One region of the Zhihengliuella alba genome, then DNA from elsewhere that is predicted to be linked to it. Evidence: riboswitches for the same ligand, from Rfam matches in the RefSeq annotation. Region 1 holds a riboswitch; the other holds the start of a gene.
What was found. Region 1 has a riboswitch for S-adenosylmethionine ahead of ABD784_RS05450 (hypothetical protein). Riboswitches for the same ligand answer to the same signal wherever they lie in the genome.
Positions count from the first base shown of each region.

Region 2: it holds a riboswitch for S-adenosylmethionine, as region 1 does, so the genes downstream of both, ABD784_RS11790 (acyl-CoA dehydrogenase family protein) here and ABD784_RS05450 (hypothetical protein) in region 1, are expected to answer to the same signal.

Region 1 covers NZ_BAABCJ010000001.1:1,183,587-1,210,199, forward strand. The annotation lists gene ABD784_RS05415 (o-succinylbenzoate synthase) at 1-110, opposite strand, end outside; gene ABD784_RS05420 (phosphatase PAP2 family protein) at 151-1,068, shown strand; gene ABD784_RS05425 (MFS transporter) at 1,124-2,401, opposite strand; gene ABD784_RS05430 (MBL fold metallo-hydrolase) at 2,415-3,347, opposite strand; gene ABD784_RS05435 (hypothetical protein) at 3,562-3,900, shown strand; gene ABD784_RS05440 (TM0106 family RecB-like putative nuclease) at 3,912-7,664, shown strand; gene ABD784_RS05445 (siderophore-interacting protein) at 7,737-8,594, opposite strand; SAM riboswitch class IV at 8,751-8,889, shown strand; gene ABD784_RS05450 (hypothetical protein) at 8,902-9,405, shown strand; gene ABD784_RS05455 (acyl-CoA thioesterase) at 9,330-9,761, opposite strand; gene ABD784_RS05460 (App1 family protein) at 9,811-10,890, opposite strand; gene ABD784_RS05465 (inositol monophosphatase family protein) at 11,054-11,980, shown strand; gene ABD784_RS05470 (DUF4190 domain-containing protein) at 11,967-12,773, opposite strand; gene ABD784_RS05475 (VIT1/CCC1 transporter family protein) at 12,908-14,017, shown strand; gene ABD784_RS05480 (CoA-acylating methylmalonate-semialdehyde dehydrogenase) at 14,042-15,547, opposite strand; gene ABD784_RS05485 (DEAD/DEAH box helicase) at 15,851-19,291, shown strand; partial or broken gene ABD784_RS05490 (zinc-dependent alcohol dehydrogenase family protein) at 19,315-20,377, opposite strand; gene ABD784_RS05495 (thiamine pyrophosphate-binding protein) at 20,419-22,116, opposite strand; gene speB (agmatinase) at 22,113-23,090, opposite strand; gene ABD784_RS05505 (helix-turn-helix domain-containing protein) at 23,264-23,839, opposite strand; gene ABD784_RS05510 (sodium:solute symporter family protein) at 23,968-25,542, shown strand; gene sucD (succinate--CoA ligase subunit alpha) at 25,730-26,613, opposite strand, start outside.
Region 2 covers NZ_BAABCJ010000006.1:57,616-61,572, forward strand. The annotation lists gene ABD784_RS11790 (acyl-CoA dehydrogenase family protein) at 1-1,178, opposite strand, end outside; SAM riboswitch class I at 1,189-1,308, opposite strand; gene ABD784_RS11795 (ABC transporter permease) at 1,381-2,208, opposite strand; gene ABD784_RS11800 (ATP-binding cassette domain-containing protein) at 2,205-3,194, opposite strand; gene ABD784_RS11805 (DUF4097 family beta strand repeat-containing protein) at 3,203-3,957, opposite strand, start outside.

The DNA of each region.
Region 1 (26,613 bases):
TCCCGCTCGGTGACGCCGCGGAAGCGCACGGTCAGCGGCAGGCGCACCACATGCAGCGCGGCGAGGACCTCCTCCAGCGGCGGCAGGGGTGATGGATTCGGCACGGGCATATACGTCACTTTAGACCGGCACCGTGGCAAGCTGGGGGCGATGACTCACACGGGTGACGGTGTCCGCAGGGGCGGGCGCGATGGACAGCGGGTGCTCTGGCCGGTCGGCTGGATCGTCGCCCTGCTGCTGCTGGCCGCCACCTTCTGCGCGGCCTTCTGGCTGTTCGTGCTGACGCCGATGGGCCAGCAGGTGGACGACGACGCGCTGCGCGGCGCCAACGTGTTCCTCGCCGCGCGTGACGAGGCCCGGCTGCCGGCCCTGGCGCTGCTGGGCGAGCTGCCCCGGATCTCCGCCGTGCTCGGTGCGATCGCGCTGGTGACCTCGGCGATCGTCCACCGGTCCGTGACCGCGCCGCTGATCACCCTGCTGGGCACGGGCGGCGCGCTGCTGACCACCCAGCTGCTGAAGCACGAGCTGCTGGCCCGGCCGGACATGGGCATCTCGGAGGCCACCGTCAACTCGTTCCCCTCCGGCCACACCACGCTCGCCGCCGCCTCGATGTTCGCGGTGTACGCGGTGGTGACGCCGCGCTGGCGGCCTCTCGTGGCGCTGCTCGGCGGCGCGTTCTCGGCGGTGGCGGGGATGGCGACGCTGGTGCTCGGCTGGCACCGGCCAGCGGACATCGTCGGGGCCTACCTGATCGCCGCCGCCTGGGCCCTGCTGACCGGCTGGTGCCTCTCCGTGGCGGCGCCGCGCTGGAACCGCTGGCACCCGCGCCGGTTCTGGGCGGCCTCGCGCCTCTGGTCCGTGCTGCTGTGGGCGCCCGGCCTGCTGGCCCTCGGTGCCTCCGCCGGCCTGCTCGCGTTCCTCCCGAGCACGCAGGGGGACGACGACCCGCAGCAGCTGCTCGGCTTCCTGCTCGGGGGCGTCCTCGCGATCGGCAGCGCGGCCCTCCTCGTCTTCGCACTGACGAACACCGTCTACATGCTGCAGAGCCGGATCCGGCACCGGCACTGAGCCACCCGGGTCGCCCGGGCCGACCGGCTCACCGGGGCTGGCCGAGCCGACCGGCTCACCGGGGCCGGCCGCGCCGCCCGTGCTGGTATAGCGGCAGGTACCAGGCGAACACCCCGGTCCCCACGAGGCCGGCTCCGGCCAGCACCCACATGCCGGTCGCCAGCGACGCCGCGGAGGCGACCGCCGAGAGCACGATCGGCCCGGCCATCATCCCGGTGTCGGCGAACAGGCGCCACAGCCCCAGGAACTGCGGCCGGGCGTCCGGCGGGGCGTACTCGGCGCCCAGGGTCATGACGATCCCGGTCCCCATCCCGTTCGCCAGGCCCATGAGCGCGCCGATCCCCATCAGCGTCGTCACGTCGTGCGCGAGGGGCATGAGGGCCAGCGAGGCGCTGAGGAAGAACACGCACGGCACCCCGGCCCAGACGTGGCCCCTGCGGTCGGCCAGCCGGCCGGCCGGGTAGAAGACCAGGACGTCCAGCGCACCGGAGACCCCGTAGACCAGCGACGCCGTCGACGCGTCGAGTCCCAGCTGGTCCGCCCAGAGCGGGATGACGACCTGGCGCGAGGCGCGGATGGCCGAGAGGATGACCACGCCGGTCCCGACCGTCGCGAAGGTCCGCCAGTAGCGCACCCCGATCGCGCGCATGGTCGTCCGGCCGGGCCCGCCGGCGTCGGCTGCCAGCGGGTCGGCGGCCTGGCCGCTTGCCCCCGCCTCACGGGGGACGCCGTCCGGCCGCGGGGCCGGGCCGGGCGCGACGGGGACCGGGAGCTCCGGCACGAGGAACCCGACGCCGGCGGCGGCGAGCATCGCGGCGAGCCCGAACCAGTAGGCGCCGTCGAGCCCGGCGAAGGACATCACGGCGGCGCCCAGGAACGGGCCGGCGAACGCGCCGATGCGGATGGTGCCGCCGAGCGTGGACATGGCCCGCGCCCGGAAGTAGGCGGGGACGGCCTCCGCGAGATAGCTCTGGCGGGCCAGGTTGAAGACGGCGCCGGCCATCCCCACCAGGAGGATGGCCCCGGCGAGCAGCGCGACGTCGTCCGCCAGCAGCGCGAGCACCATGCCGAGCGCGGCCACGCCCGCTGCCGCGATCATCGAGAGCCGCTCCCCGAACCGCGCCGTCAGCAGCGCCGCAGGCACGTTGGTGATCAGCGATCCGACGCCGATCAGCGTGACCACGAGCGCCGCGGTGGCCACGGACGCTCCCAGCTCGCGCGCGGTGAGCGCGACCACCGGGGTGATGGCGCCGAGGCCCACCGCGTAGAGGAGGGAGGGGCCGTAGACCTTCAGGCCGAGGTCGCGCAGCCCGAAGCTCTCCGCCGCACCCACCCGTCCGGCGCGCCTACTGCTGCGGGACGACGTTGCCCGGCTCGGTCGCCTTGAGCCGGATGATCAGGTGCCGCGACTGGACCGGACCGTACGGCAGGACCGGTACGGCCTTGGTGTAGTCCACGGAGGCCTCGTGGATGGCCGTGGTGCACGTCCGGATGGCCTGGCGCAGGTTCTTCAGCTGCGACCGGACGAAGTCCGGGTCCACCACCCGCCCGTGGCCGGGGATGATCTCCGAGTACAGCTCGTCGATGGCGATGATCTTGCCCAGGGTCCGGCGCCACTCGTACGGGTAGGAGTCCTCGAAGCTGGGGTGCCCGCCCTCCTCGACGAGGTCGCCGGCGAACAGGACGCGGTCCGAGCCGACGAGCAGGTCTCCGTCCGTGTGCCCCGGCCCGAGGTGGAACAGCGTCACGGTGTGCCCGCCGAGGTCGATGTCCACCGGCTCGTCGCGGACGAGGTCCGTGGGCAGGTGCAGTCCGGTGTGCTCGCCGTCGGCGGCCGCCATGGCCGGGTCCGCCGTGCGCACCAGCGCCCGCTGGGACTCGCCTGCGGCCTCCATGGCCGCCGCCGCGCCGGCGTGGGCCCAGAACTCCTCGACGCCCTGGGCCGCGAAGTAGGCGTTGCCGAAGAAGTGGTCCGCGTGGGCGTGCGTGTTGACCACCACGAGGGGCAGGTCCGTGACCTCCCGGATGGCTGCGTGGATCCGTGCAGCGTCGGCCGGGCCGGAGCCGGTGTCCACGAGGAGCGCGCGCTCGTCGCCGATGACGAGCCCGACGTTGACGTCGAAGGACGGCAGCGTCATGGCATGGGTGCGCCCGCCCACGCGGAGCCAGCCGGCGTCGACCGTGGGCAGCACCGCCTCCGTCGAATCCTGCGGCTCGGCCGGCCCCGGCCCGAAAGCCGACCGGTCGTGAAAGCCCTCGCCCGTGCTGCGCTCGCTCATAGTGCCCCTCCCGGCCCCGTCCCACGACGGTTCGGCCGCATGCTCCCGGTTGCTGTGCCACGTTCTGTGCGGTGCATCTCAGCCTAACGCGAGCCCCTCGACGTTGGCGCAACACGACGCTCCTTGACGCCGTCCCATATCCGCGGGGCACGCCCCTATGCTGAGACGGACAGTCGGATCACCGACCTCCGATCCCCGACCCACAGGAGCCACCATGTCCCGCATCGTCTCCACCGGCCTCGCCAAGGCCGGCCTGCTGCTCGGCTACAAGGTCGCCCGCGACACCGGCAACCGCCAGGCCGGCGGCACCGTCCTGGCCGCCTGCGGCGCGGCCGCCTTCACCGTCTGGAGGAACGACGCCGGCACCGCTCGGGCCACGCTGCTCACCGCCGTGTATGTGGCGTCGTTCGGCCTGTCCCACCCGCTGGCGAAGCGCATCGGCGCCTGGCCGGCGGTCTTCACCGTCACCGGCGTCACCGCGCTGGCCTCACTCGTCCTCGGCGGACCCCGCCGGCAGGACCGGCCGGCGTCGGCGAAGAAGCGCCGGAAGTAAAGCCGTCCCGGATGTACCTGCAGGAGCCGGGCGGCGACCTCGTCTACTCCGCGAGCGACCTGGTCACCGCGAGCCAGTGCGAGTACCAGACGCTGGTCAAGCTCGACGACCGGCTCGGCCGGCGCCCGGCCCCGGACGTCGACCCGGACGAGATGCTCGAGCGCGCTGCGCGGCTCGGCGACGCCCACGAGCGGCGCGTCCTCGACGAGCTCGTCGACCGCTTCGGCCGCTGGGACCCGGACTCCGGCCGCGGCGTCCTGGAATTGGCCGCCGCCGGGGAGACGTCCCCGGACGTCCTGGCGGAGCGGCGGCGGGCGACGGAGGACGCCCTGCGGTGCGGGGCCGACGTCGTCTTCCAGGCCACCTTCTGGAAGGACGGCTTCGTCGGCTTCGCAGACTTCCTGGTCCGCGAGCCGGATGGCCGCTACGCCGTCTGGGACACCAAGCTCGCCCGGCACGCCAAGCCGACGGCGCTGCTGCAGATCGCCGCCTACGCCGAGCAGTTGCAGGGGCTGGGCCTCGAGCCGGCCGACGACGCCGTGCTGGTCCTCGGGACCGGGCAGCAGTCGCGCCACCCGGTCCAGGAGCTCATCCCCGTCCTGCGGGAGCGGCGCCGGCGCTTCCTCGCCCTCGTCGAGGCGCACCGCGCCGCGACCGGACCCGTCGACTGGGAGCAGTCCGGCCTGCTCGTCTGCGGACGCTGCGACTACTGCGCCGGGCAGGCCCGGGAGCGAGACGACGTACTGCTCGTCTCCCGGATGACGCTCTCCACCCGCGCCCGGCTGCGCGCCGTCGGCGTGCGGACGGTGCGCGAGCTCGCCGAGCTGACGGACGAGGCCGCCCGCACGGCCGGGCTGCGCGTCTCCCCCGGCGCCCTCGCCCGCCTGCGGGACCAGGCCCGCATGCAGTGCGGTCTCGAGGCCGGGCACGGCCGGGCCCCCGGGGACGCGTCCCTCCGCTTCCGGGTCCTGGAGCGCCATCGGCTCGATGCGCTCCCGGAGCCGTGCGCCGGGGACATCTTCTTCGACTTCGAGGGCGACCCGCTCTGGCAGGACCCGGCGGACGGCTCCTGGGGTCTCGAGTACCTCTTCGGCGTCGTGGAGCACGATTCCGGGGCGCCCGTGTTCCGGCCGTTCTGGGCGCACAGCCGCGGGCAGGAGCGCGCCGCCTTCCTCGCGTTCGTCGACTACGTCGAGGAGCGCCGGCGTCGTTGGCCGGACCTGCGCATCTACCACTACGCGCCGTACGAGAAGACGGCGCTGCGCCACCTGTCCACCCGCCACGGCGCCGCGGAGGAAATCGTCGACGACTGGCTGCGCACCGGGTTGCTCGTGGACCTCTTCGAGACGGTCCGCGACTCGTTGCGGATCAGCTCCAGCTCCTACTCGATCAAGAAGCTCGAGCCGTTCTACATGGGCGATGAGCACCGCGCCGGGGACGTGACCGATGCCGGCGCCTCCGTGGTCGCGTACGCCGCCTTCTGCGCGGCGCGCGACGCCGGCGACGACGGCCAGGCCGCCTCCGTGCTCGACAGCATCGCGGACTACAACCGGTACGACTGCCTCTCCACCCTCCGGCTGCGCGACTGGCTCCTCGAGCTGGGCCGGCGGCATCCGGCCCGGCGGCTCGACCTCGGACCGGACCCCGCCCACGCCGACGGCAGCGACCGCGAGGACCCCTCCCGCGCGGAGGCGTCCGGGGAGCCGGAGGCAGGACCGGTGCAGGAGGAGCCGAGCGCCGAGGAGACCCGGCTCGCCGAGTACCTCGCCGCGCTCCCCGAGGCCGCCGCGCAGACGCCGCAGCAGCGGGCCGTGGCCCTCACGGCCGCGGCCACGGCCTACCACCGGCGCGAGCGGAAGCAGTTCTGGTGGGCCCACTACGACCGCCTCGAGGGAAGCCTCGAGGACTGGCGGGACACCCGGGACGTGATCGTCGTCGAGCACGGCGAGGTCGAGCTCGACTGGGAGAAGCCGCCGCGCAAGCGCACCTTCCAGCGGCGGCTGCGGCTGACCGGGCGACCCGGCGAGGGCACCGTCCTGGGCCCCGGCTCGAACTGGTTCGCCCTCTACGGGGCGCCGGCCCCCGAGCAGCTCCTGGACCGGCAGCCGCAGGGCGCGGCGGCCCCGGGCCACGCCACGGGCCCGCGGCACGGGGGCGCACCAGCGGAGTCGCGACGCGCCGGGCACTTCGGCCTCGCCGTGGACGAGGTGCATCCGCACCCGGACGGACGGATCACGCTGGTCTGCACCGAGCGCGCCAGGGCCGGGGCCGAGGGATACACCGACCTCCCGCTGGCGCTGACGCCGGACCGGCCGATCAACACCGCCTCGATCGAGCAGGCGCTCTCCGAGGTGGCGCAGCAGGTCGGCGCGGCGCTGCCCTCCCTGCCCGCCAGCGCCGGGATGGACCTCCTGACCCGTGCCCGCCCCCGGCTGCGTGACGGCGTCGCCCTCCCCCGGGCGCAGGAGACGTCCACGGGCCACGACTACGCGGGAGCCGTGACGGAGGCGGTGCGCCGGCTCGACGGTTCCTACCTGGCGGTCCAGGGTCCGCCCGGGACCGGCAAGACCTACGTGGGTGCCCGCGTCATCGAACGGCTCGTCCGCGACGGGTGGAAGGTGGGCGTCGTGGCGCAGGGCCACGTCACCGTCGACGGCCTGCTGGCCCGCGCCGTGGAGGCCGGCGTCCCCGCCGACCGCGTCGCCAAGAAGCCCAAGGCCGGCGCCGACTCCGGCCCGCCGCCCTGGCGCCACGTCACCGACGACGCCCTCGAGGACCTGCTGGCGGAGCCCGGCGGCTGCCTCGTCGGCGGCACCGCGTGGACGATGACCGGGCGCCGGGTCCCCCGGCAGGGGCTGGACCTCCTGGTCATCGACGAGGCCGGGCAGTTCTCCCTGGCCAACACCCTCGCCGTCGGACGGGCGGCCAGGAACCTGCTCCTCCTCGGCGACCCGCAGCAGCTGCCCCAGGTATCGCAGGGCCAGCACCCGGCCCCGGTCGACGAGTCGGCCCTGGGCTGGCTCTCCGCCGGCCATGCCACGCTGCCGCCGCAGTTCGGCTACTTCCTCGCCGACACCTGGCGGATGCACCCGGACCTGTGCCGCCCGGTGTCGCGGCTGAGCTACGCCGGGGAGCTGGAGTCCGCCCCGGCGGCGTCCCGTCGACGGCTCGAGGGGTTCCCGGCGGGCGTCGAGACCGTCCTGGTGGACCACGCGGGCTGCACCACGTCCTCGCCGGAGGAGGCGGCCGCGACCGTCGAGCAGGTCCGCCGGCATCTCGGGACCCCGTGGCACGATCCGGACGGCCTCCGCCCCGCCCCGGAGGCCAGTCCCGCCCCGGGCGCCGGTCCGAGTCCGGGCGCCGGTCCGACTTCGGCGCCCGAGCCGCTGGGCGAGGAGCAGGTCCTCATCGTGGCCGCGTACAACGCGCAGGTGCACTTGCTGCGGGAGGCGCTCGACGCCGCTGGTCTGCGCCGGGTGCGGGTTGGCACGGTGGACAAGTTCCAGGGCCAGGAAGCGCCGGTCGTCATCCTGTCCCTGGCCGTCTCCTCGCCCGAGGAGGCCCCGCGCGGGATGGACTTCCTCCTGAACCGCAACCGGCTCAATGTCGCGGTCTCGCGCGGCATGTGGAGGGCGGTCATCGTCCGCTCGCCCCGGCTGACGGACTTCCTGCCGTCCAGCCCGGCGTCCATGGCCGAGCTCGGCGCGTTCCTGCGCCTCGAGGCCGGGGGAACCGACGCCGGGGCGCCGGGGCGGGGGAACTGATGCAGGGACGCTGACGCGGGAGCGGTCCGGCGGTGGATCCCGTGCTGGGGGCGGCCGCGCCGCCGCGGCGCGTCAGTTGCCCGGGAGCGGCTGGTTCTCCGGGAAGATCTGGCCAATCGGCTCGCGCTTCTCCGCCTGGAACACGTCCTCGACCCGGCCGTACGCCCAGTACGGCGAGAGCGACATCCGGGTGCGGGGCACCCCGCGGACGTCCGTGAGGTAACGACGGACCGCCTTGATCATCTCCCGCTCGCCGTGGACGAAGACCTGCACGTCCCCGTCGAGCCACGGCCCGTCCTGGATCGCGGCCGCCAGACGCGTCGACTCCGGGGCGAACGGGCCGCCGCGGTGGACCCAACGGACCTCGACGCCCTCCGGCGCCTGCAGCGGGACCTCGTCGGCGGCGTCGACGACCTCCACCCAGACCAGGCCGCGGGCATCCGCCGGCAGCGCGGCCAGCGTCGCCGAGATCGCCGGCAGCGCGGACTCGTCGCCGCCGATCAGGTGCCAGTCCGCGGCGGGGTCCGGGAGGTACATCCCGCCGGGTCCGGCGAAGCACACGACGTCGCCCGGCTGGGCGCGCTCGGCCCACGGCCCGGCGAGGCCCTGGTCGCCGTGGACGACGAAATCGATCTGCAGCGTCTGCGCGTCGTGGTCGACGTCGTGCACGGTGTAGGTGCGCCGGACCGGCATCCGCTCCGGCGGGAGGGCCTTGGCCAGCTCCTCGAGGTTGTACGGCGGGGTCAGCCCGAGCTCGGGATCGGCGAAGAGGAGCTTGACGTACTTGTCGGTGGCCTCCTTGTCCTGGAAGGCCGCGAAGCCCTCCCCGCCGAGCGTGAGCCGGACCATGTGGCCGCCGATCCGCTCGCTGCGCAGGACCTCCAGGACCACCTGGGGCTTGGGTCCGCGGGCTGGACGGGCGTCGGACATCGGTCACTCCTTCGTCGGCGGGCCCGGGGAACTCGACCGGGCCTCAGTTCTTAGGCTCTCCTAACTCGGAATGAATCGCAAACCGTCGCCGGCCCGGGATCGCTCCCGTGCCAGGGCTTGCCCGCGCGCCGAGCGGCCGCTGTAGGATGGGGGCAGCTTCACGAGATGCGGCCAACGACGGGCTCCGACCCGGCCGCGCACCAACCCCATGCTCACAGAGCGCCTCGCGGCGGTCTCACGGGTGGTTCGGATGACGAAGCGGCCCCGCGCAGACGCGCGCGGGCAAGAGCAACGAAAGGGAAACCCCGTGACCGTCGTCTTCGCCGACCGCGGCGCCGTGTGCGCGCACCCCGCCCCCGGCCACGCGCTCAGCACCACCCAGATCGTCTCCGTCCTCGAGGCCGACCGTCGAGAGTGGCTGCCCGCCACGGTGACGAGCGCCGACCGCCGGACGGGGAGGTTCACCGTGCAGCCGGCCTCCGGCGCCCCGTTCGAGGCGCACCACCACGACGCCGCCGCGGTGGCCCGGTTCCTGCCGCTCGGCCGGGGCTGCCTCTGGAACGCCGACCTCGGCGTCCTGATCGGCCCGGAGATCGCGGTCCGCGCGCGGGGGCTGCACCGGGAGATCGTCCGGCGGGCCCTGAGCCTGGCCGCGGCGCCCCTCGACGCATGCCACGCAGCACCCGGCGCAGCACTCGGCGCCGGGGTGGAGAAGTCCGGGCCGCCGCCGGAGGACTATCCGACGGCGGGCGGTCCCACGAAGGCCGCGAGCGCGGACCGGTGCTCCCCGGGCAGTCTCATCAGCCGCTGATCGGCGGTGGAGAAGAACGCCAGCGTGGTCAGCGCGCGCACGCAGACGGTCCCGTCCACGGCGTCACGGAACTCGTAGCTGACGTCGAAGCTGGCGGCCTTGGGACTGGAGATCCACACGTCCACCTCCGCCGGGACGTTGCGGTACTCCAGCGGCCGCGTGTAGCGCACGCGGTGCTCCACGACGAGGACCTGCGTCCCCTCGGGGACGTTGGCGAAGAGGTCCACCCGGGGCTGGCTGACGGGCCTGCCGGTCCCGCCCGGGACGCCGAAGGCCGCGATGCGGGCCTCCTCCATCATCCGGACGATGTTGACGTTGTTGATGTGCCCGTAGGCGTCCATGTCGGCCCAGCGCATCGGCACGCGGACCGGGACGCGGCCGCCGGCGGGCGGGGAGGCCGCCTCGCTACTCACCCTCGGCCTCCTCGAGGAGGCCGAGGTCGCGGAGCTGCTTGGCGATGGTGGCCCCGTCCGGCCCGTACACCCACGGGACCCCGGGGGTGGCGTGGACGGTGTGGAAGGAGCGGCCCCCGGCGAGCACGGCCTCCGACGGGGTGAGCTGGCGGATGACGATCGCGCGGACGTGGCCGGGGTGGCGGCTGGCGAACTCCGCGTAGATCTCCGGGTCGTGCTGGCCGTCGTCGCCGATGAGCAGCCATTTCACGTGCGGGAACTCGCGGGCCAGGCGGCGGAGCTCGTCCACCTTGTGCTGCAGGCCGGACCGGAACCACCGGCCCTCGGTGGGCCCCCAGTCGGTGAGCAGCAGCGGCCCGGTCGGGTAGAGGTTCCGGGTGAGGAACCGGGTGAGCGTCGCCGCCGCGTTCCAGGCGCCGGTGGAGACGTAGATGACCGGGGAGCCGGGCCAGGTCGTGGCGAGTCGCTCCATCATCACGGCCATGCCGGGCGTAGCCAGGCGGGCGTGCTCGGAGAGCACGAACGAGTTCCACGCCGCCAGCAGCGGCCGCGGGAGGGCCGTGACGACCACGGTGTCGTCGACGTCGCAGACGATCCCGAAGTCGGAGGACGCGTCGACGACGAAGACGTCGACGGTGGACGGCTCGGACCCCTCGGCGGTGAGCACCACCTCGTGCCACCCCGGCTCGAGGTCGATCGCGAGCCGGACGTCCAGGACCCCGCCGCGGTCGGCGTCGACGTGGAAGACGCGGCCGCCCACGCGCGCCTCGACCTCGGCGTACGGGATCGGCGGGGAGATGAAGTTGCGCCAGCCGCGGATCCCGTCGGCCACCATCTTCGAGTGCCGCAGGCCGTTGGTGAAGATCCCGGGCTTGGCGAGGACCACGCGCGCGAGCACGCGCACCCAGCCCGACGCCTCGGCGTCGTTCTCCGAGGTCGGGTCGGCGGTGGCGCCGTACCCCCGGAACGGCGTCACCGTGGGCAGGTGGCCGCGCGCACGCGACGCGCGCTCGCGGTAGGCGTGCCAGGCGTCCTCGAGCTGGACCCCCGGGTGCTTTTTCGGTGCGGGCATGGGATCAGTCTCGCACGCCCCCGGGCTCGCGCGCCGAATCGCCGGCCCTCCCCGCGCACGCTCCACCGCACACTCCACCGCGCGCTCCGCCGCACGCTCCTCGGCGCCCGTCCCGCCGGTGGCCGGGGACCGGGCGGGACGGGGCAGTCGCTAGGCTGGTGGCGTGGCCGACTCCGAACCCTCCCCCGCCCTCCTGCCCGTGTCCGACGACGAATCCCGCCGCCTCCGCGCCGCCGCCGAGTCCGCCGCGACCGGTGTGGGCGACCTGCTCCGCGGGGCCTTCCGCTCCGCGATGACGGCCACCAGCAAGCGCAACCACCACGATCTGGTCACGGAGTTCGACCGCGCGAGCGAGACGCGGATCGTCGAGTCCCTCGCGGCGGCCGTCCCCGACAGCCGGTTCCGCGGCGAGGAGGGCGGCGCGCACGGCTCCGGACGGGTCGAGTGGATCATCGACCCGGTGGACGGGACCAGCAACTTCGCCCACGGGGTCGCGTTCTTCTGCGTCTCGATCGCAGCGGTGGTCGAGGACGCCGTGGTCGCCGGGGTCGTCTACGACCCGGTCGCCGGGGACCTCTTCGCCGCCGACGCCACGGGGGCGTTCCGCAACGGTGTGCCCCTGGCCCCCGCCGGGGCGGAGGAGGAGCACGCGGCTTCCGTCATGACGGACTATCCCTCGGCCGAGGCGATCGAGGTGGACGGCGGCGCGGCGCTGGACGCCTTCGCCGAGCTCGTCACCACGTACGCGACCGTCCGCCGCAAGGTGTCCGGCGCGCTGGAGCTGGCCCACGTGGCCGCCGGCTGGGCCGACATCACGCTGGGCTTCGACACGAATCCCTGGGACGTCGCGGCGGGGGCGTTCATCGTGGCGCAGGCCGGGGGCACCTACGTGCCCTTCCGGTACGACGACGACGCGTCGCCGGCCGCGCCCGGCGTCCTGGGGCGCCGGGCCCACGAGGCGCCGACGTACCTGGCGCATGCGCCGGGCACCGATGCGGCGACGGCGCTGGCCGCCGTCCGCCGGATCATGGATACCCGCCGCCGGGCCGGCTACCGCGGCAAGGACGTCGAGCCGGTCAGAAGTCCGTGACGTGGCACTCGGCGCTGGCGCCGGGTCCGCTGCCGAACTCCTCGTCGACGACCGTCCCCTCCGCGTCGAGGATCCGGCAGCCCACGCGGCCGCTGCCCTCGTCGCTCTCCACGGTGATGGTGCCGAACAGCGGGTTGGCCTGCACGTCCTCGGACCAGGGGGACTCCGGGCCGACCGGGACGGTGGTGACGTCCTCCAGGGTCAGCGTGTAGGTGGCGGTGGCCGGCCCCTCGGCGATGGCCTCGAACCGGAACTCGGCCGTCTCCCCCATCGAGTCGGAGACCCAGCCGAAGAGTGCCACGGAGGCGATCGTCCACAGGGTGGCGAACAGCAGGGCGAAGACGCCGGTGACGATGCCGGCGATGGACAAGCCCCGGCGGGGCTGCCGGCGGGCCAGCCCGACGATGCCGAGGACGACGGCCGCCAGGCCGATCACGAACGCCAGGAAGTGCACCACGGGCACCACGGAGACCACCACCGCGACGATGCCCAGGACCAGGGCGGTGATGGTCAGGCCGGTGGCTCTCGGCGGCCCGGGAGGCCCGGGATAGCCGCCCCCGTAGCCTCCTCCTGAGCCGTACGGTCCGCCGGGGCCGTAGCCCGGTGCGGCAGGGGCGGGCCGGCCATCGCGCGGATCGCCGCCCGGCGGCATCGTCCGCGGGTCCGGCTGCCCCGGTACTGGGCCCGGCTGCTCCCAGGCCGACGGCGCGTTCGGGTCGGTCGGGCCCTGATGGTGCGGGCGGTCCCAGGGGTTCTCCCAGGCCGGTCGTCGGCCGTCGTCGTTCTGGCTCATGGTGGTGCTCGCCTCCTGCGGTGCTGCTGCGTCCAGCTTAGGCGGGAGACCGGCGAGCGCCGTCGTCCTCGTGGACGATATCCGCTGTCACCGGGGAGGGTCCTGCCGGACGGCGGGCTCTATACTTTCCGGTGATGACTCCGCACCGCAACGCAGAAGCGTCCCCCACACCCGCCCAGCTGCGCCGCTGGCGTCGCTATCTGGCCGATGAGCGGGCGGAGCGGGCCGTCTACGAGACGCTCGCCGAGAAGCGCACGGGCGAGGAGCGGATGATCCTGCTCGGGCTGGCCGAGGCCGAGCAGCGGCACGAGCAGCACTGGATCGACCTCCTCGGCGACGACGCCGCCCGGGCCACCGCGCCGTCGCCGCGCCGTGCCCTGCTGCGCTTCTTCGCCCAGCACTTCGGCTCCGTCTTCGTGCTCGCGCTGGCCCAGCGCGCCGAGGGGAGCTCCCCCTACACCGCCGACACCGACGCCTCCCGGCAGATGGCCGCGGACGAGATGGTCCACGAGGAAGTGGTCCGGGCGCTCGCGACCGCCGGCCGGCGCCGCCTCTCCGGCAACTTCCGGGCCGCCGTCTTCGGCGCGAACGACGGCCTGGTCTCCAACCTGGCCCTGGTCATGGGCATCGGGGCCACGGGAGTGGGCAGCGGCCTGGTCCTGGTCTCCGGTGTCGCCGGCCTGCTCGCCGGCGCCCTGTCGATGGCGGCCGGCGAGTTCGTGTCCGTCCGGTCGCAGCGCGAGTTGGTGAGCGCCTCGCAGCCGACCCAGGTGACGCTCTCGGCCGCGCCCCACCTGGACCTGGACCACAACGAGCTGGTCCTGGTCTACAAGGCCCGCGGCATGACCGAGGAGGCCGCCGAGCACCGCGCGGCGGAGCGCATGGGCTACTTCGCCTGCGACTGCGACCCGTCCCGTTCCTTCAGGCCGGAGGACGAACGCCCGGCCGAGGACCACGAGGACACGATGGGCTCCGCCGTGGGTGCCTCCGCGTCGAGCTTCTGCTTCTTCGCCTCCGGGGCGCTGATCCCGATCCTGCCGTACCTGTTCGGGATGACGGGGGTCGCCGCCCTGGTGCTGTCCGTGGCGCTCGTGGGCATCGCCCTGCTGTGCACCGGCGCGGTCGTCGGGCTCCTCTCAGGCGCTCCGCCGCTGCGGCGGGCGCTGCGGCAGCTCGCCATCGGATGGGGCGCGGCCGCCGTGACCTACGTGCTCGGCCTCCTTTTCGGCACCACGGTCGTCTAGGAGCGCCGCCGCTCGGGCGACTCGTCAGTGCTTGCCCGAGGACGGGAAGGCGAACGAGGCTCCGGAGGCCTCGGAGACCTCCGGCCAGCGAGTCGTCACCGCCTTGCCTCGGGTGTAGAAGCGGACGCCGTCCGGGCCGTAGATGTGGTGGTCGCCGAACAGCGAGTCCTTCCAGCCGCCGAAGGAGTGCCAGGCCACCGGGACCGGCAGCGGCACGTTGACGCCCACCATGCCGACGTGGATGCGGCGCGTGTAGGTGCGGGCGGCGTAGCCGGAGGAGGTGAAGATCGCCGTGCCGTTCCCGTACGGGTTGGCGTTCACGAGCTCGATCGCCTCCTCGAGGGTGTCGACGCGCACGAGCACGAGGACGGGGCCGAAGATCTCCTCGGTGTAGGCGCTCATCTCGCTCGTGACGCGGTCCACGAGGGTCGGGCCGACGAAGAATCCATCCTCGTGGTCCTGGACGACCAGGTCGCGGCCGTCGACGAGGATGGCGGCGCCGTCCTGCTCGGCCTCGCCGACGATCCTCTGGATGCGGGCCTTGGACTGCGGCGTGATGACCGGGCCCATGTCCGCGTCCGGCACGGTGCCCTCGGCCACCTTGACGTCGTTGGCGCGCTGGATCAGCTTGTCCACGACCAGGTCGCCGGCCTCGCCGACCGCCACGGCCACGGAGATCGCCATGCAGCGCTGCCCCGCCGATCCGAACGCGGCCGCCGTCAGGTGGTCCGCCGCGACGTCCATGTCGGCGTCGGGCATGACGACGGCGTGGTTCTTGGCTCCGCCCAGGGCCTGGACGCGCTTGCCGTGCGCGGTGGCCGTCTCGTGGACGTACTTGGCGATCGGGGTGGAGCCGACGAACGAGATCGCGTCCACGTCCGGATGCGTCAGCAGGCCGTCGACGGTCTCCTTGCCGCCGTGCAGGACGCTGAACACGCCATCCGGCAGGCCGGCCTGCTTCCACAGCCGGGCGATGAAGACCGATGCCGACGGGTCCCGCTCGCTGGGTTTGAGGATGAAGGCGTTTCCGGTGGCGATCGCGACGGGCGCCATCCACAGGGGAACCATGACCGGGAAGTTGAAGGGCGTGATGCCGGCGACGACGCCGACGGGCTGGCGGAACGAGTGGACGTCGATGCCGGTGGCGACCTGGTCCGAGAACTCGCCCTTCAGCGACTGGGAGACGCCGCAGGCGTACTCGACGACCTCGAGTCCGCGGCCGACCTCGCCGGCCGCGTCGGAGAGCACCTTCCCGTGCTCGCTGGTGACGATCGCCGCGAGCTCGTCGCGGCTGGCCGCGAGCAGCTCGCGGAACTTGAACAGGACTGCGGTGCGCTTGGCGATCGATGCCTCGGCCCAGGCGTCGGCGGCCGTGCGGGCCGCGGCGACGGTCGCGTCGAGGTCCTCCTGCCCGGCCAGGTGGAGTTCCGCGGAGACCTGACCGGTCGCCGGGTTGTAGACCGGCTGGGTGGCTCCCCCGGACCCGGGGGTCTCCTGGCCGTTGATGAAGTGCTTGATGCTGGTGGTCATCTGTTGCCTGCCTCTGCGTGTCGGGCGCCGGTGCGCTCGACGGACTCGTGGGTGCTCGATCAGGTAGCGGACGCCTCGCGCACGCCATCGTGGTCATGCTCCGCGAGGAGGCCGGACTTCCCTGATCGTAAGCGCCGTCGAACCACTCCACGAAGCTCCGTGTCGCCGGGCCCGCCCGGAGGCCCCGTCGGGATCCCGGCGGCCATCCCGACGACCGTCCCGACGGCCGTGCCGACAGCCGGATCCGGCGGCCCGGACAGGGGCCGATTCGCCTGCCAGCACGCGGCGTGAAAAGATGTGCGGATGACCGGCCCGCAGTTCCCGCTGATCGATGCCCGCGAGATCCTCCGCGTCGTCGGAGGCGCCGCCTTCACGCGCGGGAAGGGCTACGCCTCGTCGGAGCACATCTCCCAGCTGGCCTGGGACCCCGGGGCCGCCGAGCTCTCCGGCCGCGTCCAGGGCACGGAGCGCGAGCCGTACTCGACCACGGTCCGCCTGGTCGACAAGAAGGGCGCCTGGGCCATCGCGGACTCGTGGTGCAGCTGCCCCGTCGGGACCGCGTGCAAGCACGCGGCGGCGCTGATGATCCTCTCCAACACGCTGCACCTGCAGGCCAAGGACGTGGTCTACCGGGAGCCAGAGCCCGCCCCGGGGTGGCACCAAAGCCTGAGCACCCTCCTCAGCGCCGGCACCGCGGCGAAGCCGACCCGCGCGAAGGCCTCGCCCCGCCCGCGCGGCGGCGACGACGCACCGGACCCAGTCCAGCCGCTCGCCCTGCAGTTCGACGTGCAGGACAGCCAGCTCTCCGCCCACCGCGGCTGGGCGCCCGGCTCGGGCGCCGGACGCCAGCGTCCCACCCGCCGGTTCCGCCTCGGCGTGCGTCCGATGGTCCGCTCCGGCAACGGGCGCTGGGTCCGCGGCAACCTGCGCTGGAATACCATCAGCTTCAAGACCTACGGGCTGAACCTCGACGAGGAGCAGCACCGGTGGTTCTGCCAGTTCGTCCCGCTCTACCGCGCCAACGGCCAGCTGTACTTCGGCGAGGACAACGACTGGATCTACCTGGACGACTTCTCCTCCCCGCTGCTCTGGACCCTGCTGGAGGAGGCCGCCGGGCTGGGCATCCGCTTCCTCGGTCTCTCCCCCGTCGAGACGGTCCGGATCGATCCGCCCGCCCGGGTGACGCTCGCCGTCGAACGCTCCGGGGCCACCGCGGAGGGAGCCGGCACCGCCGGTGCCGGGAAGGGCAGTGCCGGGAACAGCGGTGCCGGGAACGACGGCGGGCTCGGACTCTCGCCGCATCTGGAGCTCAACGGCGAGTCGCTCGCCGTCGCGTCCAACCGCCCGATGGGCGCCATCGGCGACCACGGCGTCTACGCGCTGCGCGGCGCGGCGCTGACCATCGCGCCGACCGACCACCGGCTCAACCCCGCCGAGCAGGAAATGCTGCGGTCCCCCGAGCGGATCGACATCCCGGCGGGCGACGTGGACGAGTTCATGAAGCGCGTGTACCCGCGCCTGGGCCGCCGCGTCTCGGTCTCCAGCACCGACCCGGAAGTGCTGCTGCCCCGGATCGAGCCGCCCCGCCTGGTCCTGGACGTGGACTACACCGGCGAGGACAAGGCGTCCCTGAACTGGTCCTTCGACTACGCCGGCACCACGGTGGACGCGGAGACCCGCGACACCGAGGTGGAGCAGCGCCTCGAGGACGCCGCGCTCGCCGCCCTCGCCGACACTCCGCTGGCGGGGAACGTCCTGGTCCCCCGCACGCTCAAGGGGCTCGACACGGTGGACTTCATGCGCCGGGTCCTGCCGGCGCTCGAGACGCTCGAGGACACGGAGGTGCGCACCCACGGCGAGCCGCCGGAGTTCACGGAGCTAACGGAGTCCCCGGAGCTGACGGTCACCACCGTGGAGTCGGACAAGCGCGACTGGTTCGACCTCGGGCTGATGATCCGGGTCGGCGAGCTGAGCATGCCGTTCGCCGACGTGCTCCGCGCGCTCTCGCGGGGCCAGGCGCGGATGCTCATGCCGGACCGGACGTACTTCTCCCTGGAGCACCCGCTGTTCGACAAGCTGCGCGCGCTGGTCGCCGAGGCGTCCCAGCTGGCGGACCGCAAGTCGGACGAGCTGCGCATCACCCGCTACCAGGCCTCGCTCTGGGAGGAGCTGGACGCGCTGGCGGCCAGTACCGCGGGCCCGGACTCCTGGTACGCCGGCGTCGGGTCCCTCCTGAACTTCGCCGAGACCGGGCCCCTGGACCTGCCCGCCGGCCTGAACGCCTCCCTGCGGCCCTACCAGGTGGACGGCTTCCGCTGGCTGTCCACCCTCTGGCAGAACGGCCTCGGCGGCGTCCTCGCCGACGACATGGGCCTGGGCAAGACCCTGCAGACCCTGGCGCTGATGCTCCACGCCAAGCAGGCGTGGGCCGCGGCGGGCCCGGACGGACAGGGCGAGCGCACCGAGGTCACCGCGAGCACCACCGCCGCCGACGCGAACCTCCCGGGCGCGTTCCTCGTGGTCGCGCCCACGTCGGTGGTCGGGAACTGGGCCGACGAGGCCCGCAAGTTCGCGCCCGACCTCAAGATCGCCACCGTCACCGACACCCAGCCCCGCGCCCGGGTGAAGCTGCGGCAGCTGGCCGCGGAGAACGACGTCGTCATTACCTCCTACACGCTCTTCCGGCTGGACGACGCTGCCTACCAGGAACAGACCTGGGCCGGCCTGATCCTGGACGAGGCGCAGTTCGTGAAGAACAAGGCGACCAAGGCCCACCACGCCGCCCGGGACCTGAACGCGCGTTTCAAGCTCGCGATCACGGGCACGCCCATGGAGAACAACCTCATGGAGCTGTGGTCGATCTTCGCGATCGTCTCCCCCGGGCTCTTCCCGTCCGCGCTGCGCTTCGCCGAGCACTACCAGCGGCCGATCGAGCGGCAGGGTCTGGACGAGCCGCGCGAACGGCTCCGCCGCCGCGTCCGGCCGTTCATGCTGCGACGCACCAAGGACGCCGTGGTGACGGACCTGCCGCCGAAGCAGGAGCAGGTGCTGCACGTGGAGCTGGCGCCGAAGCACCGGAAGGTCTACGACACGCACCTGCAGCGCGAGCGCCAGAAGATCCTGCGGCTCGTGGACGACATGGACAAGAACCGGTTCACGATCTTCCAGTCGCTGACGCTGCTGCGGATGCTGGCGCTGGACGCCTCCCTGGTGGACCCGGAGTACGACGGCGTCGCCAGCTCCAAGCTCGACATGCTGTTCGAGCAGCTGGAGGACGTCCTCGCGGAGGGGCACCGGGCCCTCGTGTTCAGCCAGTTCACGTCCTTCCTGAAGAAGGCGGCGGACCGGCTCGAGGCCGAGGAGGTCCCCTACGTCTACCTGGACGGCTCCACGCGCAACCGGCCGGAGGTCATCGCCCAGTTCAAGGAGGGTCAGGCCCCCGTCTTCCTCATCTCGCTGAAGGCGGGCGGCTTCGGGCTGAACCTCACCGAGGCCGACTACTGCTTCCTGCTGGACCCCTGGTGGAACCCGGCCGCCGAGTCGCAGGCCGTGGACCGTGCCCACCGCATCGGGCAGACCCGCAGCGTCATGGTCTACCGCATGGTCGCCAAGGACACGATCGAGGACAAGGTCGTGGCACTCCAGGACGCGAAGCGCCGGCTGATCTCCTCCGTCATGGACGAGGGCGACGGCTTCGGCTCGGTGCTCTCCGCGGATGACATCCGCGACCTGCTGAACGACTGACGGATCCCCCGGCCGCCCCGGTCCTACGGCCGGAGCATGACCTTGATGGAGCGGCGCTCGTCCATGGCGCGGTAGGCCTCGGCGGCGTCCTCGAGGGGCAGGACGGCGTCGAAGACCCGGCCGGGGTCGATCGTCCCGGCGAGGACGTCCTCGAGCAGCTCCGGGATGTACAGGCGCGTGGACGCCGCCCCGCCGGAGACGGCGATGTTCTTGGCGAAGAGCACGCCCGCGGGGATCTCGGCCCCGCCGGCGGGCACGCCCACGAACCCGAGGGCGCCGCCCGGCCGCGTCGAGCGCAGCGCCTGCTCCATGGACTCCTTGGTGCCCACGCACTCCAGGACGCAGTCGGCGAGCCGGCCGCCCAGGAGCTCCCGGACCCGGGCTGCCCCGTCGGCTCCGCGCTCGGGGACCCACGTCGGTGGCGCCGAACTCGCGGGCCAGCGCGGCCCGGTCCTCGTACCGCGACATCACGATGATCCGCTCCGCGCCGAGGCGCTTGGCGGCGAGGACCGCGCAGAGGCCGACGGCGCCGTCGCCCACGACGACGACGCTCCGGCCGGGTCCGACCCCGGCGCAGACGGCCGCGTGGTGCCCGGTGCCCATCACGTCGGTGAGCGCCAGCAGGGACTTGAGGGTCGACTCGTCGGGGTCCTCGGCGCGGAACTGCGGGACGGGGACGAGGGTGCCGTCGGCGTTGGGGACGCGCACGGCCTCGCCCTGGCCGCCCTCGACCGGATCGCCGTGCTCGTCGCTCCAGCCCCAGCCCGCGGCGTGCTCGCACGCGACGAGGACCCCGTTGCGGCAGTTGATGCAGTCCCCGCAGCTGTTCTTCCAGGGCGTGACGACGAAGTCGCCCACGGTCACCGCGCGCACCTCGTCCCCGACGGCCGTGACGCGGCCGACGAACTCGTGGCCGATCGGCCGCGGCTCGTCCACCGCCCGGACGCCGCGGTAGGGCCACAGGTCCGAGCCGCAGACGCAGGACGCGCTGACCCGGACGACGGCGTCGGTCGGGCGGATCGGCTGCGGTTCCGGGCGGTCCTCCACGCGGATGTCTCCGGGGGCGTGGATGATGGCGGCGCGCATGGATGCTCCTTGTCTGGGGCGGCTGGTGGTCCGCTCCCAGCCTACGACGCGGCGGCCGCGTCCTCCGGCTGCGCCTCCTCCAGGTGGGTGGGCGCGAACATGCGCAGGAGCGTGCGGACGACGACGACGTTCGGGCCGTCCTGCGCCCACGCCCACTCGAGCGCGGAGCCGACCTCGGCTGCCTCGACCGTGCGGGCGGGCACGCCGAAGGACTCGGCGAGGGCCGCGAAGTCGGGGCGGGCGAGCTCGGTCGCCGTGGCCTGGCCGAACGCGTCCGTCATGTACTCGCGGAGGATGCCGTAGCCGCCGTCGTCGACGATCAGCCAGGTCACGGCCGCGCCGTGCTGGCGGGCGGTGGCCAGCTCGGCGATCGAGTACATGGCGGAGCCGTCGCCGGAGACGGCGAGCACGCGCTCGGTCCGGTCCGTCGCCGCGAGCCCGACAGCGCCCCCGAGGGCGCCCGGGAATCCGTAGCCGAGGCCGCCGGCGCCCTGGGCGGAGTGGAACGCGCCGGCCCGGGCGTCCCAGCAGGACCAGCCCCAGTAGGCGGCGATCGTCATGTCCCAGAAGGTCTGCGCCCCGGACGGCACGGCGTCCCGCACTGCCTGCATGAACGTCCGCTCGTGCCCGAGGTCCTGTGCGTCGAGCCGGTCGCGGACGGCCCCCAGTCTCGCGGCGGTCTCGGCGGCGGCGCTGCGGCCGGACCAGTCCGAGGCGGACGGCTGCCCCGGCTGCGCCTCGATCCCCGCGGCGAGGGCCTCCAGCGCCAGGCGCGCGTCGGCGTGGAGCCCCAGCCCGGGCAGGTTGGAGCCGAGGACGCGGGGCTCGGCGTCGATCTGGATCAGCCGGCCGCGCGGGGCGAGCGTGAAGTAGTTGGACGAGACCTCGCCGAGGGACGTGCCGACGGCGAGCAGGACGTCGGCCTCCTCCAGCAGGTCGGTGGTGCAGCGGTCCTCGATCCACGACTGCAGCGAGAGGGGGTGCTCCCAGGGGAACGCGCCGTGGCCGCCGGGCGTGCAGATCACGGGGGCGTCGACGAGCTCGGCCAGCCGGAGCAGCTGGTCCTCGGCGCCGGCGCGGCGGACGCCGCCGCCGGCGATGATCGCGGGACGCTGCGCCGCGCCGAGGAGCCGGACGGCCTCCGCGGTCAGCTCGGGGGCCGGCGCCGGGCCGGGCGTGCGGGAGGCGTCCGCGGCCGCCGGGAGCGGTGCGGGGAGTTCGGTCGGGGCGAGCAGGAGGTCCTGCGGCACCTCGACCCAGACGGGCCCCTGCGGGGCGGCGGTGGCCTCGGCCCAGGCGGCCCGGATCGCCGGGGCGATCGAGGCCGCGGTGCGGACCGTGCGCTGGGACTTGGTGACCTGGGCCGCCGCGGCGGCCTGGTCGTCGAGCTGGTGGAGCATGCCCTTGCGGGTCCCGCCCAGGCCGGCGGCCGGGACCTGGCTGCTGACGACGACGATCGGGACCGCCGTCGCGCAGGCCTCCTGGAGGCCGGCGAGCGCGGTGAGCGCACCCGGTCCGGTGGACACGAACAGCACGCCGACCTCGCCGGTGGCGCGGCTGAAGCCGTCCGCGGCGAACGCGGCGTTGTTCTCCACGCGGGAGGAGACGAAGCGCAACGGCGAGCGCCCCAGCGCATCGAAGAGCCCGAGCGCGTGCTGGCCGGGGATGCCGAACACGGTGCGCGCGCCGAGCGCGGCGAGGGCCTCGACGACCAGGTCGCCGCCGTTGCGCCGGCTCATGCCCGGGAGGCCCGCAGGTCGGCCATCAGCGTGATGAGGTCGTAGCAGACGTGCGAGGCCGCGACCCCGGTCAGCTCGGCGTGGTCGTAGGCCGGGGAGACCTCGACGACGTCGGCGCCGACGAGGTCCAGCCCGCGCAGGCCGCGGATGATCTCGAGCAGCTCCCGGCTGGTCATGCCGCCGGCCTCCGGGGTTCCGGTGCCGGGCGCGTGGGCCGGGTCGAGGACGTCGATGTCCACCGAGACGTAGAGCGGGCGGTCGCCGACGCGCTGGCGCAGGGTCGCGACGACCTCGTCCACCCCGCGGCGGAAGATGTCGGAGCTGGTGATGATGCCGAAGCCCATCCGCTCGTCGTCGTCCAGGTCCTTCTTGCCGTACAGGGGGCCGCGGGTGCCGACGTGGCTGATGGCGCCGGTGTCCACGATGCCCTCCTCGACGGCGCGGCGGAACGGCGTGCCGTGCGTGTAGTCGGCGCCGAAGTACGTGTCCCAGGTGTCCAGGTGGGCGTCGAAGTGCAGGAGGGCCACCGGCTGGCCGGCGCGCTCGGCGGCGGCGCGGAGCAGGGGCAGGGCGATCGTGTGGTCGCCGCCGATGGTCATGAGCGAGGCGCCGTCGGCGGTCAGCTCGAGGGCGTTGCGCTGGATGGTCGCGATGGCCTCGTCGATGTTGAACGGGTTCACGGCCATGTCGCCGACGTCGGCGACCTGGACGTTCTCGAACGGGCTGACGTCCAGGGCCGGGTTGTAGGGCCGCAGCAGGCGGGAGGCCTCGCGCACGTGGGTCGCGCCGAAGCGCGCTCCCGGCCGGTAGGACACACCGGTGTCGAAGGGGACGCCGACGATCTTGATGTCGGCGGACTCGACCTGGTCCAGACGCGGCAGGCGCGCGTAGGTCGCGGCGCCGGCGTAGCGCGGGATCTGGGACGAATCGATGGGGCCGACGTTGCCGTTGGCCTCGACGCGGATCTCTTCCATGGTGCTCCTCCGTGGGCGGCTGCCGGCGCGGGCCCGGGCGCGACGTCGTCGTCGATCCCAGAAAGTTGCACAGCAGACAACAGTTGTTTTCTCACCCGAGGTTAGGCCCGACACGCTCCGCCGTCAATGCGGCCGGCCTGGAGGGAGGTGCGGCGCAGCGGTGCCGGTCCTGCTCAGCCCCGGCCGGAGAGCACGAGGGTCCAGAACACCACGGCGGGCGCGTCGTCCGGATTGACCCAGCTGTGCGGCTCGCGCCCCGGGAAGGTGACGGTGTCCCCGGCGGCGAGCTCGACGTCGTCGCCCGGCAGCCGCAGAACGAGCCGGCCCGACTCGACGTGGAGCACCTCGACCTCGCAGTCCACGGAGTAGAGTTCCTCCTCGCCCGCCCCGCGCGGCTCGATGTCCGCACGGATCACCTGGACGCGGCGCTCGGAGCGCGCGGTGAGCAGCTGCTCGTGGATCCCGCTGCCCCCGAGCGAGACGCCGAGGCCCTCGCCGGCGCGCACCAGATGCGTCTCGGGCCGCTCGAACAGCTCGCCGACCGACAGCGAGAGCGCCTCGCAGATCGTCACCAGCGAGGCGACGGACGGCGAGGTGAGGTCCCGCTCGACCCGCGAGAGGAAGCCGCGGGTCAGCCCGGTCGCGGCGGCGAGCTGCTCGATCGTCATGTGCCGCCCGCGGCGCGCGGACCGCAGCCGGCTGCCGATCGCGATCGGCGCACTGGTCGGCTCGACGGCCAAGGCCTTCATGTCACACTCCTGGATCCGGGGACGGGGGCCGCGGCGGGCGGTCCCGTCGCAACAACAGTAACGGGGATTGTCCTGTGCCCGTCGTCACCTTACCCTTGAGACAACTTCCGTTTACTGTCAGGAACCTCATGGACATCATCAACTCGAGTATCGTCGCGGTCTACCTGGCCGCCATGCTCCTCTTCGGCTGGTGGGGCAAGTCCCGCACGAAGAGCACCAGCGACTACCTCGTCGCCGGCCGCCGGCTTGGCCCGTTCGTCTACACCGGCACCATGGCCGCCGTCGTCCTCGGCGGCGCCTCGACCGTCGGCGGCGTCGGACTGGGCTACCAGTACGGCATCTCCGGCGCCTGGCTCGTCATCGCCATCGGCTCGGGCGTGCTGATCCTCAGCCTCTTCTTCGCCCCGCGCCTGCAGCGCCTGAAGATCTACACCGTCTCGCAGATGCTGACCCTGCGCTACGGGTCGCCGCGCGCCACCCACGCCTCCGCCGTCGTCATGCTGGCCTACACGCTCATGCTCTGCGCCACGTCGACGGGCGCCTACGCGACCGTCTTCGTGGTGCTCTTCGACTGGGAGCGGTGGCTCGCCATCATCGTCGGCGGCGGCGTGGTCCTGGTCTACTCGACGATCGGCGGCATGTGGTCGATCACCCTGGCCGACCAGGTCCAGTTCATCATCAAGACCATCGGCGTCTTCGCGCTCATGCTGCCCTTCACGCTCGGCGCGGCGGGCGGCGTCGACGGCGCCCGCGAGCGCCTGGCCGCCGAGTTCTTCCAGTGGGACGGGATCGGCACGCAGACGATCATCACCTACTTCGTGGTCTACACGCTGGGTCTGCTGATCGGGCAGGACATCTGGCAGCGCGTCTTCACCGCCCGGACGCCCACGGTGGCCCGCTGGGGCGGCGCCTCCGCCGGCATCTACTGCATCCTCTACGGGATCGCCGGCGCCATCATCGGCCTGGCGGCCCGCGTGGCGCTGCCGAACCTCGACACGTCGGAGGGGAACGACGTCGTCTACGCGGCCGTGGCCGCCGACGTCCTGCCGATCGTCATCGGCGGCATCGTCCTCGCCGCGGCCGTGGCCGCGATGATGTCGACGGCCTCCGGTGCGCTCATCGCGGCCGCCACCGTGGCCCGCAACGATGTCACTCCCCTGGTGGCGGGCTGGTTCGGCCGTCGCCACACCGACGAGGTGGAGGTCGACGAGCACGACATCGCCGGCAACCGGCGCTGGGTCCTGGGCCTCGGCGTCGTCACCGTGGTGCTGGCGATCATCGTGGACGACGTGGTCGCCGCGCTGACCATCTCCTACGACCTCCTCGTCGGGGGCCTGCTGGTCGCGATCCTCGGCGGCCTGGTGTACCGCCGCGGCAACGGCGTGGGGGCGGCTGCCTCCATGCTCGCCGGCACGGTGGTCACCGTCGCCACGATGATCGTCCTGGAGGTCCGCGCCGAGGAGAAGTTCGGCGGCGTCTACGCCAACGAGCCGATCTACTTCGGGCTGATCGCCTCGGCCGTGGTCTACCTGGTCGTCAGCCTGCTGACCAAGCCGACCGACGCGTCGATCATGGCCGCCTGGGACGCGCGGCTCGCCGGCGGCGGCGACAGCCCGCTGGAGCCCGCCGGAACGGCCGCTGCCACCGCCGACACCGCGACGCACGCGGATCCGCCGACGGACGGGGCAGCCGGGTCCCGCTGAGGCCCGGGCGTGGCGCGGCGGTCCCTGCGCCGCGCCCTCGGACCCGCCCCCTCGGCGCGCCCCCTCGGCGCGCCCCGCGAGACGGGGGCCACCAACGACGAGAGCCGCCTCTCCCCCAGCGAACATGCTGGGGAGGGGCGGCTCTCGTCGTCCGTGCCGGGGCGGCCCGCAGGCCGTCGCTCCCGGGTCAGGCGGGGTAGATCTCGCGGAGGAGACGCGCGGTCTCCGACGGGGTCTTGCCGACCTTGACGCCGGCGGCCTCGAGGGCCTCCTTCTTGGCCTGGGCCGTGCCGGAGGAGCCGGAAACGATGGCGCCGGCGTGGCCCATGGTCTTGCCCTCGGGCGCCGTGAAGCCGGCGACGTAGCCGACGACGGGCTTGGTGACGTTGGCCTTGATGAAGTCGGCCGCGCGCTCCTCGGCGTCGCCGCCGATCTCGCCGATCATGACGATCGCCTTGGTCTCCGGGTCCGCCTCGAACGCCGCGAGCGCGTCGATGTGCGTGGTGCCGATGACCGGGTCGCCGCCGATGCCGATGGCGGTGGAGAACCCGAGATCGCGCAGCTCGTACATCATCTGGTAGGTCAGCGTGCCGGACTTGGAGACCAGGCCGACACCGCCCTTGCCGGTGATGTTCGCGGGGGTGATGCCCACGAGGGACTCCTCCGGCGTGATGATGCCGGGGCAGTTCGGGCCGATGATGCGGGTGACCTGGTTGCCGTCGGCGTCCACCTTGGACTGGGCCAGCGCCCAGAACTCGGCCGAGTCCTGCACCGGCACGCCCTCGGTAATCACCACGACGAGGCCGATGGAGGCCTCGATGGCCTCGACGACCGCGTCCTTGGTGAACTTCGGCGGGACGAAGACGATCGACACGTCGGCGCCGGTCTCCTGCATCGCCTCGGCGACGGTCCCGAAGACGGGCAGCTCCACGGCGGCGCCGTCCTTGGCCGTGTGCGACACGGTGGTGCCGGCCTTGCGGGCGTTCACGCCGCCGACGATGTCGGTGCCGGCGGCGAGCATGCGGGCGGTGTGCTTGGTGCCCTCCGCGCCGGTGATGCCCTGGACGATGA
Region 2 (3,957 bases), on a different contig from region 1:
CCCACGATCCGGGCACGGTAGATGGCCGGGTTGTGGGTGGCGATGGTGCGGGCGTTGCGCCAGTGCCGGTCGAAGTTGCAGCTGGTCGAGGTGGACGAGGCGCCGAGCCCGTCGAACATCTTGGAGGCGGCGGCGAGCACCAGCGGCTGCACGGCCGTGTGGGCGCGATTCGCCGTGAGCTCGCAGACCAGGTGGCGCTCGTCCTCGCTGAGTCCCTCGTCGGCCAGCAGTGCCTCGACCTCTCCGACCGCTGCGAGCACGATCGACTCGGTGGCGAGGACCTGGCCGGAGATCTCGCCGATCAGCTGCAGCACCTGCGGCTCGTCACGCAGCGGCACGCCGGTGCCCGTGGTGAAGTTGCGGGTGCGCGCCTGCACGGCGAGCCGGGCATCGGCCAGGACGGCCCGCGCGATGCCGGCCTGCACCGCGAGCAGCACCAGCTGGAAGACCGTGGACTCGACGTGCTCGAACTGGTCCACGGGCACGATCAGGGTGTCGACCGGGACCGTGTCGAACTCGGTGGACCCGGTGCCGGTGAGCTGCTGGCCGAACCCGTCCCAGTCGTCGTACATCTTCACGCCGCTGTGCTGCGTGGAGACGACGGCGAGGTGGCGGCCCGGGCGCTGCGGGTGGGTGGCGGCCACCACGGTCCAGTCGGCGAAGATCGTGCCGGTGCAGTAGTACTTGGTCCCGGAGACGAAGACGCCGTACGGGGTGGCGCTGATCGCCGTGTTCCAGGTGCCCAGGGCGTTGCCGCCGCGCTCGGTGTAGGCGTTGCCGACGATCTGCCCGGCGACGACGCGGTTGATCCACTTCTCCCGGACGGCGGGGTCCGGGTGCATCTGGATCTGCTCGACGAACGCGATGTGGGCCCGCAGCAGGTGCGCGACCTGCGAGTCCGCCTCGGCGAGCTCGATGAGCAGGCGGAACGTGTCGAGCAGGGAAGCGCCGAAGCCGCCGTGCTCCTGCGGGATGCGCAGGGCGCCGAAGCGGGCCGCGTTGAGCCAGCCGACCTGCTCGATCGGGAGCTGCCGCTCGGCGTCGCGCTGGCGGGCCCCCTCGGCGATACGGGCGAAGACCGGACGGAACACTCCGGCGAGGTAGTCGTAGTGGTCGCCCACCGGTGTCCCGGGCGTGAGCTTGATGAGGTGCCGGGGCTCGCTGGCAACGTCGGTCATGAGAGATCTCCCTCCATCGGTCCTGGCGGTAGCACCTTCCCGTTGCCGCGCGAGCCGGGGTGGGTCGCGTTCGGGTCGGGGGTTGCTGCGGCGTCGTCGAGCCAGATCTCTCAGCCGCTCTGGATGGTTAGTCGTCTACATTGCGCCACAGTCCGACGCATTCTGACAAACAGCGAGCGGCTCACGGCGTCACATTCTGTCCTCAGCTCCGGGTCTGGCTGGCCGAGTAGCGCGTCAGCGCCCAGGCGGCGCCCACCGCCGTGATGACACCGCACCAGAGCAGCGTCTGCCAGCCGTAGGGGCCGGCGTCGGTCCCCATCAGGAGGCTCCGGACGGTCTCGGTGAACCGGGTGAACGGCTGGTACTCCGCCACGGCGCCGAGCCATGCGGGCATGGACTCGGTCGGCACGAAGCCGCTGCTGAGGAAGGGCAGGAAGGCCAGCGGCATCGGCAGGTTGCTGGCGGTCTCGATCGTGTCGGAGATGATCCCGAGAGCCAGGCAGAGCCACGTGATGGCGAACGCGATGAGCGCGACCGCCCCGAGGGCTGCGAGCACGCCCGGCACTCCCCCGGCGGGTCGGAAGCCGAGAAACACGGCGACGGCCCCGACGGCGACGGTGGCGAGCAGTGCCTGCACCACGCTGACGATCGCGTGCGCGGTGAGGATGGCGGCGCGCGGAACGTCCATCGTCGCCAGCCGCGCGGCGATGCCCTGGCGCATGTCCATCGCGATGTAGATGGCGGTGCCGGCTCCCCCGGAGCCGATCGCCATCAGGATGATGCCCGGGACCACGTACTGCAGGTACGCCCCGGTGCCTCCACCGGTGCCGAGCTGCGCTCCGAGCATGCCGCCGAAGACGTAGACGAACATCAGGAGGAAGACCACCGGGAGCCCGATCATCATGACGATCATCGAGGGGTAGCGGACGAGCCGCCGCAGTCCGCGCCCGGTGAGCGTCACGACGTCGGACATGGAGCGGCGCACGTGGTCGGCGGCACCGAGACGCGGCGAGATGCTGGCGGTGGTCATGAGGACTCCTGGGTGGACGAGGCGGACGAGGCGGACGAGCCGGTGAGGGCGAGGAAGACGTCGTCGAGATCCGGGGAGGCCGTCCCCACCTCCGCCGGCTCGAGACCGACGGTCGCGAGGAGGTTCAGCACGTCGCGGATCTCGCCGGGGCCCGCGGTGAGCGGGACCCTCAGCTCGTGCCCGGCGTCCGGGAGCGAGAGGTCGGCGCCGGGCCTGCCGGCCAGGATCCGGTGGGCCGCGGAGGCGTCCTGCCCGGTCTGGAACCGCAGACGCAGTTGCTCCTCGCCCACCATCGCCTTCAGTTCCGCGGGCGTCCCCTCGGCGACGATCCGTCCGCCGTCCAGCACCGCGATCCGGTCGGCCAGCTGGTCGGCCTCCTCGAGGTACTGCGTGGTCAGCAGGACGGTGACGCCGGTGGCGACGAGTTCCCGGACCACCTGCCACATGGCATTGCGGCTGCGCGGGTCGAGCCCCGTGGTCGGCTCGTCGAGGAAGATGATCTGCGGGTCTCCGACGAGCGTCATGGCCAGATCCAGCCGACGGCGCATGCCGCCCGAGTACGTCGAGGCGGGACGCTGCGCCACCTCGACGAGGTCGAAGCGGCGCAGCAGCCCGCTCACGAGACCCTCGGCCTCGCGCCGGGCGACATGGCGGAGTCTCGCCATGAGCCGCAGGTTCTCGGCGCCGCTGAGGAGCTCGTCGACGGCGGAGAACTGGCCGGTGACACCGATGGTCGCCCGTACTCGGCCGGGCTGCTCGGCCACCGAGTGACCGCCGACCAGTGCGCTGCCGGAGTCGGCCGGGATGAGCGTCGAGAGGATCTGGACCGCGGTCGTCTTGCCGGCGCCGTTGGGGCCGAGCAGCGCGAGGACGGTTCCCCGCTCGACGGCGAGGTCGACGCCGTCGAGGACCGGGGTGCCGCCGTAGCTCTTGCGGAGGCCACGGACCTCGAAGGCGAGATCCGTGCCGAGGGCTGTGCTGGTCATGGCGTCTCCTAGAGGACGGCCGCGCGATAGGCGCGGACGCTTCCATACGTGGTGCGGGCGACGATCTCGAGCCGGTCATCCGACTCGGCGTCCCCGGGGTCCTCTCCCACGGTCTGCGCGGCGCCGTCCCGGGACGCGGTGGAAGGCTGCAGCTCGTTCCGCACCGCGCCTTGCTTGGAGTCGAGGTCGAGCCAGGTCAGGCTGCCCTCCCGGATTCCGACTTCGATGTCTCCGTAGCCGACGTCGAGGCCGGCGGCGCCGTGGACGGCGTCGTCGATGCGGATGCGCCCGTGCGCCGAGCGCGCCTGGAGCCGGCCCATGAGCGTGCGGACGTCGATGTTGCCGTAACCGCTGACGGCCTGCGCCTCGCCCATGACCATCCCGAGCGAGACGTTGCCGTGCGAGGCCTTGGCGGTCGTGTCGCCGTAGACCTCGCCCACGCGGACGCTGCTGGCGGACAGGCGGCTGGTGCCGCTGGCGCGCTCTACCGCGATCTCTCCATGCGAGGTCTTGGCCTCCAGCTCGGCGACGTCGCCGGCAGCGATGTCGCCGTAGGCGGTCACCAGGGTGGACGGGCCGATGAGCCCGAGGACGCGAATGTTCCCGTAGGCCGACCGGACATCGAGGCGCGAGCGGCGCGGGACGCGGACGTGGACGTCGATGAACCACCCCTTGTTGACCCACGTGCTGATGAGGTTCTCGCGCCTCTGGACGATGCTCAGGCGTCCGTCGGCGAACGACACCTCCGTGTTCTCCGCCGAGC